DNA from 2 places in the Thermosinus carboxydivorans Nor1 genome. Region 1 is predicted to be linked to the other one. Evidence: riboswitches for the same ligand, from Rfam matches in the RefSeq annotation. Region 1 holds a riboswitch; the other holds the start of a gene.
The links. Region 1 has a riboswitch for cyclic di-AMP ahead of TCARDRAFT_RS00235 (DUF2294 domain-containing protein). Riboswitches for the same ligand answer to the same signal wherever they lie in the genome.

Region 1 (7,423 bases):
AGACTATAGCCGGTGGAATCTTTCATGCATTTGCCGCCCAGGGTGACAATTTCCCCCTCGGGAGTGACAATCTCCAGACCGTATATCTGGCGGCGGGTGGTACCGTATTTGACCGCCTTATTGCCGCCCGCATTGGTGGCAACATTGCCGCCGATGAAGGAACTGTCGCCGCTGCACGGATCGCCGGCATAGAGATAACCGGCGGCGTTGGCCGCTTTTTGCACCGCCTCGGTGGTTACGCCTGGTTCAACGACCATAAACATATTAATGGTATCAATTTCCAAAATTTTATTCATCCGCTCCAACGACAGGACGATGCCGCCTTTGAATGGCACGGCGGCACTGGCCAGGCCGGTGCCGGCGCCCCGTGGGACAACGGGTATGCGTTCGCGGTTGGCAAGTTTAATAATTTCGGCGATTTCCGCCGCATTGGCCGGCAGGACCACTGCTTCCGGCATTTTCACATATTTGGGGTCGGTTACTTCGTCGTGGGAATAGGGCTCCATCTTCTCGGGGGTGGTCCACACATATTTCTCCCCGACGATCTTTTTCAGCTCTGCAATTACAGCCTCGTTCACCGGATTGTAAGAGGCCATGTTTTTTCCCTCCCTCACTCGGGTATAACCAGCAAGTTATACTACTTGCTAAATTCAGTATAATCTGGCAGGTAAAATTTGTCTATAAAAATTTTTTATAAAATATATCAAAATGGGTCTTATAAGCCAATGCTTTTAGCTATTGGTTGCCGATTTTATTTTTGTAGGTGATAAGGAATAGTAGCGACAATTACGTTTTCTTTTAAGATAAGCAGCGTCCGCAAAACCCAGCCCGTTTGGTTATGGAGCAATCTGTGCCACCACTTTTTTGTTTCGAATTCCGGGATCAGGACGGTTATAAAATCAGACGGCGCCTTGGTTCTTTCAAGCTGTTCAATATAATCCAGCAATGGCTTAATTACCAACCGGTAAGGAGAGTAAATAATAACCAAGCGGATATCGGGATTCCATTTCTCCCATTTTTCTTTAAATTTACGACCTGTTTCGTCATCGGTAGCAATGTGCACTGCCAGGATATCGGGACTAAGCGTTTTGGCGTACTGGAGTGATTGGGCTACCACGCGGGTAATACTGGCTACTGGTACGATGATCAAGTTCTTAGCTTGGGGGTGCTGCAAGCTGGCAGGATTGGTATATTCAGGCGGCAGCTGGAGCTGTTCTGACATATCGTTGTAGTGGTGACGGACTTTTTTAAAAATATAAATCATTGTCGGAATGAAAATAAGCACCAGCCAGGCGCCATAAAAGAATTTGGTAATAGCGATGACCAACACAACGGTACCAGTGACGATGGCCCCTACTCCATTTAAAATTGCTCGCCTGGTCCAGCCTTTGCTTTTCTCGCGGCGCCAGTAAACAACCATACCGACTTGAGCGATGGTAAACGAAAGAAAGACGCCAATGGCATACAAAGAAATTAGATGTTCGGTGTTGCCGTGGAAAATAGTGATTAGCAGGCCGGCTATGACGCTGAGAAGAATTATTCCGTTGGAAAAGCTGAGCCGTTCGCCTCTGGCGCCAAGATAACGGGGCATATAGCCATCCTTTGCTAAAATGGAGAGTAAGGGCGGCAGGCCGTTATAAGCCGTGTTGGCGGCCAGATATAGTACCAGCATGGTGGTAAATTGAACATAGTAATACGCCCAATTGCGACCGAAGGTTAACTCGGCCACCTGCGAGAGTGCCGTAACATCAGGCACCGGCATGATGTGATAATGCATAATCAAAAAGGAAATTCCGGCGAACATGACGGCAAGGATCGCCGACATCCAATAAGTTGTGATTGTTGCATTGCGGATTTCCGGTTTTTTAAACATGGGTACGCCGTTGGAAATGGCTTCGATCCCGGTCATAGAACTGCAGCCAGAGGCAAAGGCTCGCAGGATCAGAAAGGCTACTGCCCAGTCCCATTGCTTAGCGGCAGATGCGGGCGGGATGAGTGGCGCTGGCTGCGTAAACGCCTGATAAACACCTGCCGCAATAAGCCCTAACATTCCCAGAATAAAAGCATACGTAGGAAAGACAAAAACATTGGATGATTCGCGTACGCCGCGCAGATTGATTAACATCAATATACCAAATAACACGGCTAAATCAATTGTTAAGGCATGGGGGACTAACTGGGGAAAGGCAGATACGATTGCTTCTGTACCCGAGGAAATACTTACTGCTACAGTAAGGGAATAGTCGGCAAATAGAGCCGCTGCTGCCGTTAAGGCCGGCAACTCACCAAGGTTAGTAATGGCTACGGAGTAGGAGCCGCCACCGCCGGGGTTAGCTTTGGCTACCTGTACATAGGAAACAGTTACAATAGCCAGTAAGACAAGGATAGCAAAGGCGACCGGCCCGATATAGCCATACGCTAATACCCCCGGAACCGCAAGCATCAGCATAATCTGTTCTGGACCATAACCAACCGAAGAGAGGGCATCAGATGAAAAAATTGCCAGAGCTTTCCATTTGGGAAGCTTTTCGTGACTAAGCTCTTGATTATGCAGCGGTCTGCCAATTAGCAAACGCCTGATTTCACGCATCATAAAACTATCAACAACCTCCATTATACCTATTGTTGTTAACACAGTATTCCCGAAGTTATTCAATAAAAAGCAAACCGGTGCGTAAGCAACCAGACCTTTGCGGCCAATATAAGCCGCCCGGCTGTTACTCGCGCACCGGCCTACAAATCGCCTAAGCTGTGCAGCTTCTGCGTTTTGTCCGCCAGCTATGTGTCCACTTTGGTTTTTTCTTCATCACGGAGTTGTTTTTCTAAATTTGTGTCAAGAATATATATTTCCACCCGCTCGCCCGTTTTCGTGCTAATGTCGCTGTGGCTGCTGACCACCCGGCACCCGGTGAGGCGGGCTACCAGGTTTTCAGCGTCTTCGCTAAATGTCTCGCGCAGAATCTGCCGCATTTGTTTAACTATTTGCCGCCCTTTTTCGGTTTTGACAAGATGGGTTTCCTCGATCGTCAGAACGCCTTTTAGGCGGATTAAGACCATATCATCAATAATATAAGTCTTGGCTTCCGTAGGTCCGCGGCCAATGAGGCTGCGCTGAAACTTAATAAAGGCATCGTTAATTTCGGCTTCCAACAGAGTTTTTTTAATAGCCATAACAACTGTTTCCTCCATAAAAAGAAAAGACCATATATGGCCTTTCGACCTCTTTGCTTTAGCCTACGAAGTTAGCTGTCGGGTTAGGATGGCAAGAGAGGTAAACATCCTTTCTGCTTGTGGCAGAATTCACCCCAAAAAGGTGGGTCCTCCGCTTCCATACGGAATTCGGCTTTGCTTTGTTTTACAGAGTAAATTATAGCTTATCTGTTACAGAAAGAAAGTTTCATTTTAGCAGGAAAAACTGGCTTTTTATAGCCTTGGCCGGCTAATAATACAACGGGATGGTTATGGCGCTGCATTAAAACAGTTTGCGCAAAATTTGAAGCCGCGGCAAAAACCAGGTGTGAAAACATTGTCTCCCATTTTCCGAAATAATGATTTTATGAACAGTCGGCATAAAAGCTAGTAGAACAATCTAGCCAGTACTTTACGCCGTACTTGGTTGCCATAAGGGCAGGGTTGACAGCGGGCGGGGCGGCGTGGCATAATAAACACAAAATCAATATTATTGGTACCTTTAAATCAGTCCTGTGAGGCTGACAAGGTAGGCGGCGTAACTAAGATTGCAGCTTGTTGGCGCTTTTGCATACTAAAAAGGCTTCTTGTCAGTGCGACTGACAGGAAGCCTTTTTCGCTTGCCTCGGTACCAAAAACGAGGAGGAGAAGGTATGGAAACCCACGTCAAGGTTATCGAGCAACAACCCCCCCGTTTCTTGCCCCAAAGCTTAACCCAGGCCAGCGCGGCGGATGGCGGCAGCCGCTACCGCTGGAAAGTACTGCTTGCTTCCGTATTAGGCTACGCAATGGATGGTTTGGATATGCTTATCCTGTCCTTTGTCATGACAGCGATCATCGGTGCTTTCGGCCTGACCCTCGCCGAGGGCGGGTTGGTGGCCACGGTGACCCTGATCGGCGCGGTGCTTGGCGGTTATGGCTTTGGCATTTTGGCTGACTATATCGGGCGCGTGCGTGTCTTTTCCCTCACCATTCTGGTTTTCTCGGTTTTCACCGGCCTAACGGCCTTTGCCGACAGCTTCCTGGAACTCAACATTTACCGCTTTCTGGCCGGTTTGGGCTTGGGCGGCGAGTTTGGCATCGGCATGACCCTTGTCACCGAGACGTGGCCGAAAGAAAAGCGGGCGCGGGCGACCGGGGCAGTGGCTGTCGGCTGGCAGCTCGGCGTGGTGGCTGCCGCTTTGGTCAGCGCCTATGTACTACCGGCCTTTGGCTGGCGGGCCGTTTTCCTGGTCGGCGCGGTGCCGGCCCTGTTCGCTGCCTGGGCACGCTATGGTCTGGCTGAACCGCTCATCTGGCTGGCAACACAGGCAAAGAAAAAGGCCCTTCAGGCCAAAATTGCGGCCAAGTTACCCTTGACTGCCGAGGAACAGGCGTTTTACAACAAGACCACCAAGTTCCCACTGCTGCATCTGTTTGCCGATCGCCGTACGGCAACGACCACGCTGGCTCTTACGGTGATGACCAGTGTGCAGAACACGGGTTACTACGGCATCATGGTCTGGCTGCCCACGGTATTGATGAAGCAGCATGGGCTGACGCTGAACAAAACGAGCATGTGGATGGTGGCCACCGTTCTAGGGATGATTTTGGGGATTGCCGTCTTCGGCTATATTGCCGATAAAATCGGCCGCCGCCCAACTTATATGGCCTTCCAACTGGCTTCCGCGGCCGCGGTGTGGGTGTATGCCAATTTGTCCGACCCACTGCACCTTTTAATTGGCGGCGCTATTCTCGGCTTCTTCTGCAATGGCATGATGGCCGGCTACGGCGCATTGTTGTCGGAAAACTATACCACGGAAGCCCGTTCCACCGCAGAAAACTTCATTTTTAATACCGGCCGGGCCGTGGGCGGTTTCGCTCCTCTCGTTATCGGCATCTTGGCCGCTCAATACAGTCTTTCTGGCGCACTGGCGCTGTTGGCCTTCATCTACGTCGCCGCCGCCGTCAACGTCTACTTCTTGCTGCCGGAAACCAAAGGCAAAGAATTAAATTAGTATAAGAACCTTGCAGGCAGGCGGGAAATATAATATAATATGTGTCGTGAAATCAATTGGTGTGGGGACGTAGCTCAGTTGGGAGAGCGCATGGTTCGCATTCATGAGGTCGTGGGTTCGAATCCCATCGTCTCCACCAGGAAAATCAAGGCTTTGCGGATGTCGCAAGGCCTTTTATTATGTAAAGTTGGTGATAGTTAGTGACAATCTTTTAAAAACGGGTGCCAATAAAACCTAATATTAATAGATAAAAGACTAAAGCAGGCTGGTCATGCCTGCTTTTTATTTTTGGCCTGTTCGATTGTCTGTTGGAGGATGGCCTCCATTTTGTCCCCATTTGTTACCGAGTTTAAGCCGAGTTTCATTATGTTTGACTGTTGTATTGAACCGCCGCCTATGACTCAAGTTAGAAGTGGCGGCCAAATTATTGTGCACCAAAGAGGCATATTATTGAAGAATACGTTATCTAACGTTGAACGAGAGATGTTTGTAGCCGAATTTCATGATTATAACTTTATAATGTTGATCTGGCTTACAGAATAGAAACACGGGAAGAAGTTACTCATGTTCTTGTAACATGGGTAATTTTTTTATTTTTTTACTCATATTTTATTGAGATAGAACGTTACCTGGTATATAATGGGAATAGAGAGAGGTGAAGCTGTATGGATCAAGTAAAGCTTTTACCGCCAGAAGCGGAGCTTGAAACCAAGATGGTGTTAAAGCAACTGGCAAGGTCGCATAGAGCGTTGGCGGAGCTTAAAGGATTTGCTGATATGATACCAAATAAAAATATTCTTATTAACGCTGTAACTATTAACGAAGCCAAAGATAGCTCCGAAATCGAAAATATTATTACCACGCATGACGAACTGTTTAAAGCGATGTCGCTTGAGAATTATAACAACCCGGCGGCAAAAGAGGTGGTAAACTATAGAACCGCACTTTGGCATGGTTATAAGCTGGTGAAGGAAAAACAACTCCTGACAACCAATATGATCATTGAAATTCAGCAGTTGATCGAAAATAACAGGGCCGGGATAAGAAAGCTTTCGGGTACCGTGCTGAAAAATGCCGCTACCGGGGAAGTGGTATATACTCCGCCAAGTGGCGAAAAGGAAATATTATTCTTTTTGACTAACCTTGAGTGGTACATAAACGACGATTTTGATAACATTGATCCACTCGTTAAGTTAGCTGTTGTCCATTATCAGTTTGAAATGATACATCCGTTTTATGACGGCAATGGCCGGACAGGCCGGATAATAAATGTCTTGTATCTTGTCTTAAAAGAGTTGCTGGATAGTCCTATCCTTTATCTCAGCAAATATATTATCCGGAACAAATCGGCATATTATAGATTACTGCAAGAGGTCAGGACAAAGGGCAATTGGGAAGAATGGGTACTGTTTATGCTGGAAGGTGTGGAGCAGACCGCCGAGGAGACATTGTTACTGATAAAGAAGATAAATAGCGTTATGGAGAAAACAGCTGAAGACGTTAAACAGGCACTTCCCAAAATTTATTCAAGGGAATTGATAGATTTATTGTTTTATGAATTTTACACTAAGATTCCATATATCGAAAGGGGGCTTAACGTTTCGCGGAAAACCGCTTCCGGGTATTTGGCGGCGCTAGAAGAAAAGGGTTTTTTGGTGTCGCAAAAGATTGGCAAGGAAAAAATCTTTTTAAATACGCGCTTGTTTGAAGTTGTGCGCCAAGCCGGTATGCAAAAATAGGTTTGTTGTGCAGCGCAAATAACTTCCCGGTATTTTTGCCGGGAGTTTTTGTTTATTTGGCGAAACAGCCAGCGGGGATGTGGTAAGTGTTTAGTCACGATTTTTATTGTGATTATATTGTAATGGAGTAAGATGGCATGATAGGCAGGCCGCCTTTGGGGAGTTTAATGGTGGTAAAGAGAAGGGCATCCGTTGCACCGACGTATTCAAGCTAATTTTCTCCTTGGTGTTTGCGGGTAAGACATTTCTACACTCTCCCCGCGCGCTATTTGGGCCTTGCCCTTTTCAATAGTGGCGATGTCTTCCGGGGTGAGTTCTTCCTCCAGCTCTTCGGCGTATTTTAACAGCCTGGTCAGTCAGTATACATCACAGTATACCACAGCCGCGGCTGGTTCAAAAGGCAAAATGAGCTGGCACTGCACTTGGCGCAAGCCTTTTGTTGTATTATATTTTTATATAGCGTTAGCATAGCATCGAATTGCAAAGGGGGGAACGACT
Region 2 (7,423 bases), on a different contig from region 1:
TGGCATTGTCCAAGGCATGAGCGGCAGCCCTATTATACAAAATGGCAAAATCGTCGGTGCGGTAACGCATGTCTTTATCCACGACCCAACGCGGGGCTATGGCTGCTTTGTCGACTGGATGCTGATGGAAAGTGGTCTGTTGCCGAAAAAAGAGAGGCAAACAGTCAGAAAACTATTCAGTTTTTCAGGCTTATTTGGTGCGCCTGGCTGGGCGTTATTATCCTTGGGGTAATTTTGCATTTAAGATTGTTTCTCCTCATAACTATATCATGGGGGGGAAGGACATGAATTTTAAAAATTTATTTGTTTGCTTAAAGGCTGCGGCAGCACTTTCTGCTGGAAAGACCGTCAGGAAGGCCGTTACATTGAATTGACGGACAAAAATGAAGTATGTCCTGAATGCGGTTGGTGGAAATGTCACTATTGCGGTTCTTGCCGGTGTAATAAACTCAATGACGAAAGGAAAAGCGAACAAGACAACGAATAGATGAAATATAAAAAAATCAGGCGGAAAGGAGCGATTACGTTGCTGCGCGGAGTCCGGGGAGCGACAACAGTAGATGCGAATACGCCGGAAAATATACAGGAGCGAGTTCGCGAACTATTAACAGTTCTTGTCCGGGAGAATGGAATCGATACGGCCGATATCGGAGCGGTAATTTTTAGTTCTACACCCGATTTAAATAGCATGTATCCTGCCGCAGGGGCCCGGATTTTGGGTTGGACGGAAGTGCCGCTATTCGGCACCCAGGAAATTGATAATCCTACAGGTTTGGCTAGGTGCATCCGGGTACTCATACTGTGGAATACCGACCTTCCTCAGGGGAAGATCAGGCATGTGTATCTACACGGCGCGGCGGTACTGCGGCAAGATATCAACAGGCAATAAAATTCAGCCTAGAAAAAGGCTGTTTTTTATTGTCTGTAAATTTTAACAATATTATACAGTGAATCCCGCTCAACAGGAATGCGCCCGGCTTGACGGATGACATTGACCAGCCGTTCGATGCTTAGCGACTGCTCAGACTTACCGCCGGCCGCATGTGTGATTTTTTCCTCGTTTACCGTTCCATCCAAATCATTGGCGCCAAAGGCCAGCGCCAACTGGGCAATCGGCAAGGTAAGCATAACCCAATAAGCTTTGATGTGTTTAAAGTTATCGAGCATGAGACGGGCAAGCGCTATCATTTTCAGGTCTTCCCAGGCTGGAACCCGCGTGACCTGGCTTTCTAATGCGGTATTTTTCGGATGAAAGGCCAGACCGATAAACGTTTGGAAGCCCCCGGTCTCATCCTGCAGGTCGCGAAGCGCCAAAAGGTGGTCAATGCGTTCCTCTGGTGTTTCGATATGGCCGTAGAGCATGCTGGCATTTGTCCGGATACCGAGACGATGGGCCGTGCGCATGATAGCGAGCCAGTCTTCACCGCTGGCCTTATTTGGACAAAGAAGGCTCCGCACCCGGGGGCTAAAGATTTCCGCTCCGCCGCCCGGCATAGATCCAAGGCCAGCCTTCTTCAGGGTTTTCAGCACTTCTTCCACCGATTTGCCGGATATCTTGGCAAAATAGTGAATTTCAACAGCAGTGAATGCTTTAAGATGTAGATGGGGCAAGGCTTCTTTAACGGTGGCGATAATATCGACATAATATTCAAAAGGCCAGTCGGGGTGTAAACCGCTAACGATGTGTAGTTCGCGCAAATCAGGGTCCTCAGCCGCTTGGCGGGCGATACGGAGGACATGTTCTTTGGTCATGCTGTAGGCTTGCGGACTGGAGTTGTCACAGCCGAAAGCGCAAAATTTACAACGGGCAGTGCAGACATTTGTCAGGTTAATATGCCGGTTAACATTAAAATATACATAATCGCCGCTGACCCGTTGACGAACTTTGTTGGCAAGATAGCCTAGCCAGGCCAAATCATGTGAGTGGAGGAGTGCAAGTCCTTCATCACGGGACAAACGAAGACCTTCTGTGATTTTTGTTTCGATCTGATAACGAAATGCGTCGGAAAGCATGGCGACACTCCTTTCACTTAGCAATTCGCTGATGAATCGTGGTTTTCCTGTAGATATAGTAAAAAATGAGAAACCGGAAATTTTTTCAAGAAAAACCATTTAGAAGGATTATGTACAAAAATAGCGAATAATTCAGGTGAGCTATATAAAGCCTAATCCAGCTCAGGAGCGGGGGAACCATTACTGGGGTGAAACTCTTTAGGAGTGGGGTGCCTTCAACCCTAACCCGTCAGCTAACCTCGTCGGCTTAGAGAGGAGAATTGTCTTGGGTAAAGTGTTTCGGACGATGGTTCTTTTTTTGCTGCTGTTTATGACAGCAACCTTCGCCCACGCCTCAGGAGTCTATGAAGAAGGGGATCAAGGCCCGGAAATAGCCGCTATTCAGGCCCGGCTTAGAGAGCTTGGCTATCGGCTGGAGGTTGACGGCGACTTCGGCCAGGCGACCAAAAGCGCCGTAATCGCCTTCCAAAAAGACCGGGGCTTGGAAGCGGATGGCGTTGTCGGGGCCCAGACCTACCGCGCTCTCATGGGACGGGACATGCCGGTTAGCCGTGATAGTAGCGCTGCCCGGCGGGTCATTCAGACGGCCATGCGTTATATCGGCGTTCCCTATGTTTTTGGCGGTACGACTCCTGATGGGTTCGACTGTTCCGGCTTTACCCGGTTTGTGTATGCCCGGGCGGGCGTATACTTGCCGAGAACGGCTGACGCGCAGTTTGAAGTGGGTCAACCTGTATCTTATTCAAGATTACAGCCTGGCGACATGGTTTTCTTTTCCACTTATGCTCCTGGTCCTTCGCACAGCGGTATTTACTTGGGAGATGGCAATTTTATCAGCGCTACGTCCAGCCGTGGTGTGGTCATCGATCGCATGGATAGCAGTTACTGGGGGCCGCGTTATGTAGGAGCGCGTCGGGTGTTATAAGATTTGGAGGCCAGGCGCCTCCTTTTATTTTTCCTCTATTTGAGCAAAAATTGCTGTATGACAGAATGTTTGCATAGCCTGTGTTTAATGGTAGAAGAATAAAGAAAAGACTGGGCAAATTTTTTTTTATGCTTTTAGTAAGAAAGTTCCTATTTGTGATGAATCGTATATATTTTGATTAGAAGCGGAGTGAATTATCATGTTAAATGACCTGGTGCAGCAGCTTAAGGAAAAGGGGTATCGCATTACACCGCAGCGGCGGGCAATTTTAGAGCGGATACTCCAAACGGCGAAGAACTTGACAGCGGCGGAAATATGGCGTGAAGTCCGTCATCAGTATCCAGACGTTGGTCTCGATACAATTTACCGTAACCTGAATATTTTGGTTGAAATGGGGCTGTTAATTCCTATTGTCGGGCTGGGTAAGAACGGAACTCGGTATGAGGTAGCTTCCTCATCCCGGCATCATCACCATATTACTTGCATAAAGTGCGGTGAAGCGGCTTGCTTGGAATTTTGTCCTATTGATCCTGAATTTTTAATTATGCTTCGCCAGCATGGGTATGAACTTGTCCGGCACAATATTGAGTTGTTCGGTCTTTGCGCGCAGTGCCGGCAGGGTTAGGAGGGCAATAAATGTGCATGGTGCAGCTTGATGGCGTATGCTTTGCCTACGATGATCATCCCGTGCTTAACAATATATCTTTAGTGGTAGCCAGCGGTGATTTTCTCGTCGTTGTCGGTCCCAACGGGGCTGGTAAAAGTACGTTGCTAAAAATAATGGCGGGAATCGCTAGGCCACAGGGCGGCGAAGTTCGCATCGACGGACAGTCGGTAAGGGAAGCGCAAAGGCAGGGACTAATTGGTTATGTACCGCAGACCTACGGAAAGAACTCGGCCGGTTTTCCGGCAACAGTGGAGGAAGTAGTGGCATTGGGTTTGGTCACAGGCGGCGTTACCAGGCCCAGCAAGCAGTTAGCCACCCATATTGTAGAACATATGTTGGAACTTGTTGATATGGCTGACCTGCGCTCAAGGCGTATCGGTGAACTCAGCGGCGGGCAGCTGCAGCGAGTGATGGTGGCGCGAGCTTTGGCCGGCAACCCCAGGCTCCTTTTGTTAGACGAGCCGACTAGCGGCATTGATGCTGATGCCAGCGCCAAAATATACGAACTGTTGGGAACGTTGAATCGCAACTTGGGGATTACGGTTGTCATGGTTTCCCACGACATTGAAAAAGCCACCTGCTGGGCTTCGCGGGTGGCCTGCATCAATCGGGGATTATGTTTTTTGGGCAGTGGCCGTGAGTTTCGCGATAGCCACATGCCAGTACGCCACTTTTGGTATGAAACCGGGAGGTGAAAAGATGGAATTTCTCCAATACGACTTTATGCAGCGAGCACTTGCCGCGGGTCTCATTACCGCCATTGTCTGCCCGCTGATTGGTATGTTTGTTGTTATCCGCCGGCAGTCGCTTATTGGCGATGGGCTGGGTCACATCGCCTTTGCTGGCGTGACGGGCGGATATCTCATAGGGTGTAACCCTGTTGTCGCCGCCGCACTGCTTACTGTTGCTGGCGCCGTGGGCATTGAGTTTGTCAGACGGTGGCACAGTCAGTTCGCTGATATGGTTTTGGCCATCTTTTTCTATGCCGGCATTGCTTTGGCCATCATTTTCAGTACCATGACGCGTATGAGCGGCGCCGGGCTGCTTAGTTTTCTTTTTGGCAGTATCATGACTGTTACGACCATAGATCTTATGCTTATAGCCTTTTGCGGCGCCGTCGTCGTGGCGGTAATTTACCGGTATTTTGACAAGTTGATGCTGTTGGCGCTGGACGAAGAGGTAGCGATTGTGTCCGGCGTCAATACCGGCGCGATTAATATGCTGTTCAGCGTGTTGACCGCGCTGGTCGTCGTCATCGGCATGACGGTCGTGGGGATTTTACTGGTAAGTGCTCTCATGGTTGTTCCCGTTGCTGCGGCGCACCTTCTTCGCCGCGGTTTCAAAGCGACCTTGGCCTGGGCGATCGTTTTTTCCATTCTGTCCGTCATCGGCGGCCTTGTTTTTGCTTTCTATCTTGATATTGCGCCGGGCGGCACGATTGTTATAACGACTATCGGGCTTTATCTGCTAATTTTGTTTTGGCGAAGAGATTTTTTAGTTTTTGGTAGTTTAGCCGCGTCCAGGTACCAGAGCGGCGATTAAGCGGGAGAATTGACGGATAAACGGCAGTACTGCCAGTGACGAAATAATGTTGAAAAGAGTATGGACCATGGCTACCTGTGCGCCGAAGTCAGCCGTAATCCAGGCGGCGACGCTTGTCAGCAGCTCCGTTAGGGGTAAAAAAATCAGTGCGCCTGCAACATTTAATATGATATGGGCGGCAGCTACTCGCTTCGCCGCGAGCGGGGCGGCACTGCCGACGATTACAGATGAAAGACAGGAGCCAATATTATTGCCGTAAACGACATAGGCGGCGGTTGTTAAATCAATGATGCCATCGGCGGCGAGTACCATTAGCGCCCCGGTGGCGGCGCTGCTCGACTGGAAGAGAAAGGTGAGAATGATTCCGCCCATAATACCGTACAAAGGGTTGGACCGCTCCTTGGTAAGGTAATCAATGATTGTCTCTATTTGGGGAAGCTGGCCAATTAAATCGGAGATAAGGCTGAGACCAATGAACATGCTGGCCAATCCGGCAACAGCCAGGCTGACATAGCGCAGTTTTTGGGAAAAAACTGCCATGATAAGCGACAAAACTAGCAAGGGAAGAAAGTAGTGGTCCGGTAAGGAGATGGTTAGGAGCTGTACGGTTGAACAAGTCCCGATATTGGCACCCAGGATAATGCCTAAGCCCTGATAAAAAGTGAGGTATTCGGCGCTAACCAGGCCGATAGTGACAAGGGAAACAGCGGTGCTGCTCTGCATAAGCGCTGCTGCTGCCGTTCCCACCAATAGACCCCGCCAGGCCGTTACCGTCATGGATTGAAGAAGGCGCTGAAAACGTCGCCACAGCAGGCGCTTTAAGCCAAAGCGCATTAGAAAGATGCCGCCGACCAGCATTCCCACACCGGCAAACATCACGATAAGAATATACATATGTTGCACCCTCCTTTGCAGTAACTCTATGAGGTATGGCAGCATCCAATGCTAGTAAACCTTTTTAAATAATGGTATAATTTTGCATATAAGCGGTAATGCTTACCAAAATAGGTTAAAACAGGAGGGCTGTTATGCAGTATTCCCGAGCGAAAACTTGGCAGATTTTACGAGAACACGTTACCGGTGAAGCACTGTTAAAACATTGTGTAGCCGTGGAAATTGCCATGCGCGCTTACGCGCAAAAATTTGGCGAAGACCCCGATTATTGGGGAGCGGTGGGATTACTACACGATATTGATTTTGAAAAATTTCCCCATGACCATCCCAACCATGCCAGAGAAATTCTTGCTTCTTACGGCTATGACGATGAATTTATTACTAACGTCGAGTCCCATGCGCGGAACTGGGAGGGGGAGCGCACCCTTTTACAAAAAACATTGCTGGCGGTGGATGAACTGACCGGCTTTATTATCGCCTGCGCCCTTGTCCGTCCGGATAAAAGTTTAGATAATCTGGAAGTAAAGTCGGTTATGAAGAAAATGAAGGATAAAGCCTTCGCCCGTGCCGTCAATCGTGAGACGATAGTGAACAGTGCCGAGGCAATGGGCGTGGATCTTAAAGACCATATCGATTTTGTTACGAAAGCACTGGCGGCAGCAACTCGGCAGCCTGAATATCAGGAGCTTCCGTTAGTCAGCTAAGCGGTTTCAGGAACAAAAAACCTCTTCGCCGTATGGCGAAGAGGTTTTTTGCAGGTTTTGCGGCTTTGGCAGCGAATAACTCCATATGGGAGGTTGATGGTATGGCGATACATTATCTCGATATGTTAGGGGAAATTTGCCCCCATCCGCTGCATATGGCCCAAGCCAAGATGGAGAAGTTGAAAAGCGGCGATGTACTGGTCGTCGAATCGGATTTCAGTCGCTCAGTTCGTAACTTATTGGCCTGGGCGGATAAACAAGGCTACAAATTTGATGTAGAGGAAGTTGACAAAGGGATTTGGCAGGTTAAAATCACCAAATGCTAGCAAACTTCTAGTTCCCCTGGCAATGTTATAAATCTGATGAAACGTTTGGCAATGCCGGACAAGTCGGCGTCGCGATATACTAAGTTATATTCGACGCTTGGATCAATGTTTTCTATCGGTAAGGCCAGCAGGGTTCCATGGCGCAGTTCCTTCTGCACCGTCAGACGGAGACATATGGAAACGCCATGGCCTTTTTCTACTGCCGACTTAATGGCATTGGAATTGCTAATTGTGGTACGCGGTTTCAAATTCATAAATTTTAAGTTAATCGGTTCGAGAGCCTGGTCTAGGATATAGTGCAGCTCCGAGCCCTCTTCCGGTAGTATAAGGCGGCTTTTGGTAAGCTCCTCAA

Region 2: linked by a shared signal. The riboswitch ahead of TCARDRAFT_RS06240 (C40 family peptidase) and the one ahead of TCARDRAFT_RS00235 (DUF2294 domain-containing protein) in region 1 are both predicted to bind cyclic di-AMP.

Annotation. Positions count from the first base shown of each region.
Region 1 is NZ_AAWL01000001.1:53,738-61,160, forward strand. Features, by position in the region: gene TCARDRAFT_RS00225 (FAD-binding oxidoreductase) at 1-596, opposite strand, end outside; gene TCARDRAFT_RS00230 (APC family permease) at 752-2,593, opposite strand; gene TCARDRAFT_RS00235 (DUF2294 domain-containing protein) at 2,779-3,171, opposite strand; cyclic di-AMP (ydaO/yuaA leader) riboswitch at 3,216-3,355, opposite strand; gene TCARDRAFT_RS00240 (MFS transporter) at 3,843-5,186, shown strand; tRNA gene TCARDRAFT_RS00245 (tRNA-Ala) at 5,250-5,325, shown strand; gene TCARDRAFT_RS00250 (Fic family protein) at 5,852-6,925, shown strand.
Region 2 is NZ_AAWL01000006.1:91,774-99,196, reverse strand. Features, by position in the region: gene spoIVB (SpoIVB peptidase) at 1-232, shown strand, start outside; gene aroH (chorismate mutase) at 527-889, shown strand; gene mqnE (aminofutalosine synthase MqnE) at 916-2,013, opposite strand; cyclic di-AMP (ydaO/yuaA leader) riboswitch at 2,153-2,276, shown strand; gene TCARDRAFT_RS06240 (C40 family peptidase) at 2,279-2,938, shown strand; gene TCARDRAFT_RS06235 (Fur family transcriptional regulator) at 3,138-3,563, shown strand; gene TCARDRAFT_RS06230 (metal ABC transporter ATP-binding protein) at 3,575-4,300, shown strand; gene TCARDRAFT_RS06225 (metal ABC transporter permease) at 4,305-5,147, shown strand; gene TCARDRAFT_RS06220 (Na/Pi cotransporter family protein) at 5,115-6,041, opposite strand; gene TCARDRAFT_RS06215 (HD domain-containing protein) at 6,176-6,745, shown strand; gene TCARDRAFT_RS06210 (sulfurtransferase TusA family protein) at 6,847-7,071, shown strand; gene TCARDRAFT_RS06205 (LysR family transcriptional regulator) at 7,068-7,423, opposite strand, start outside.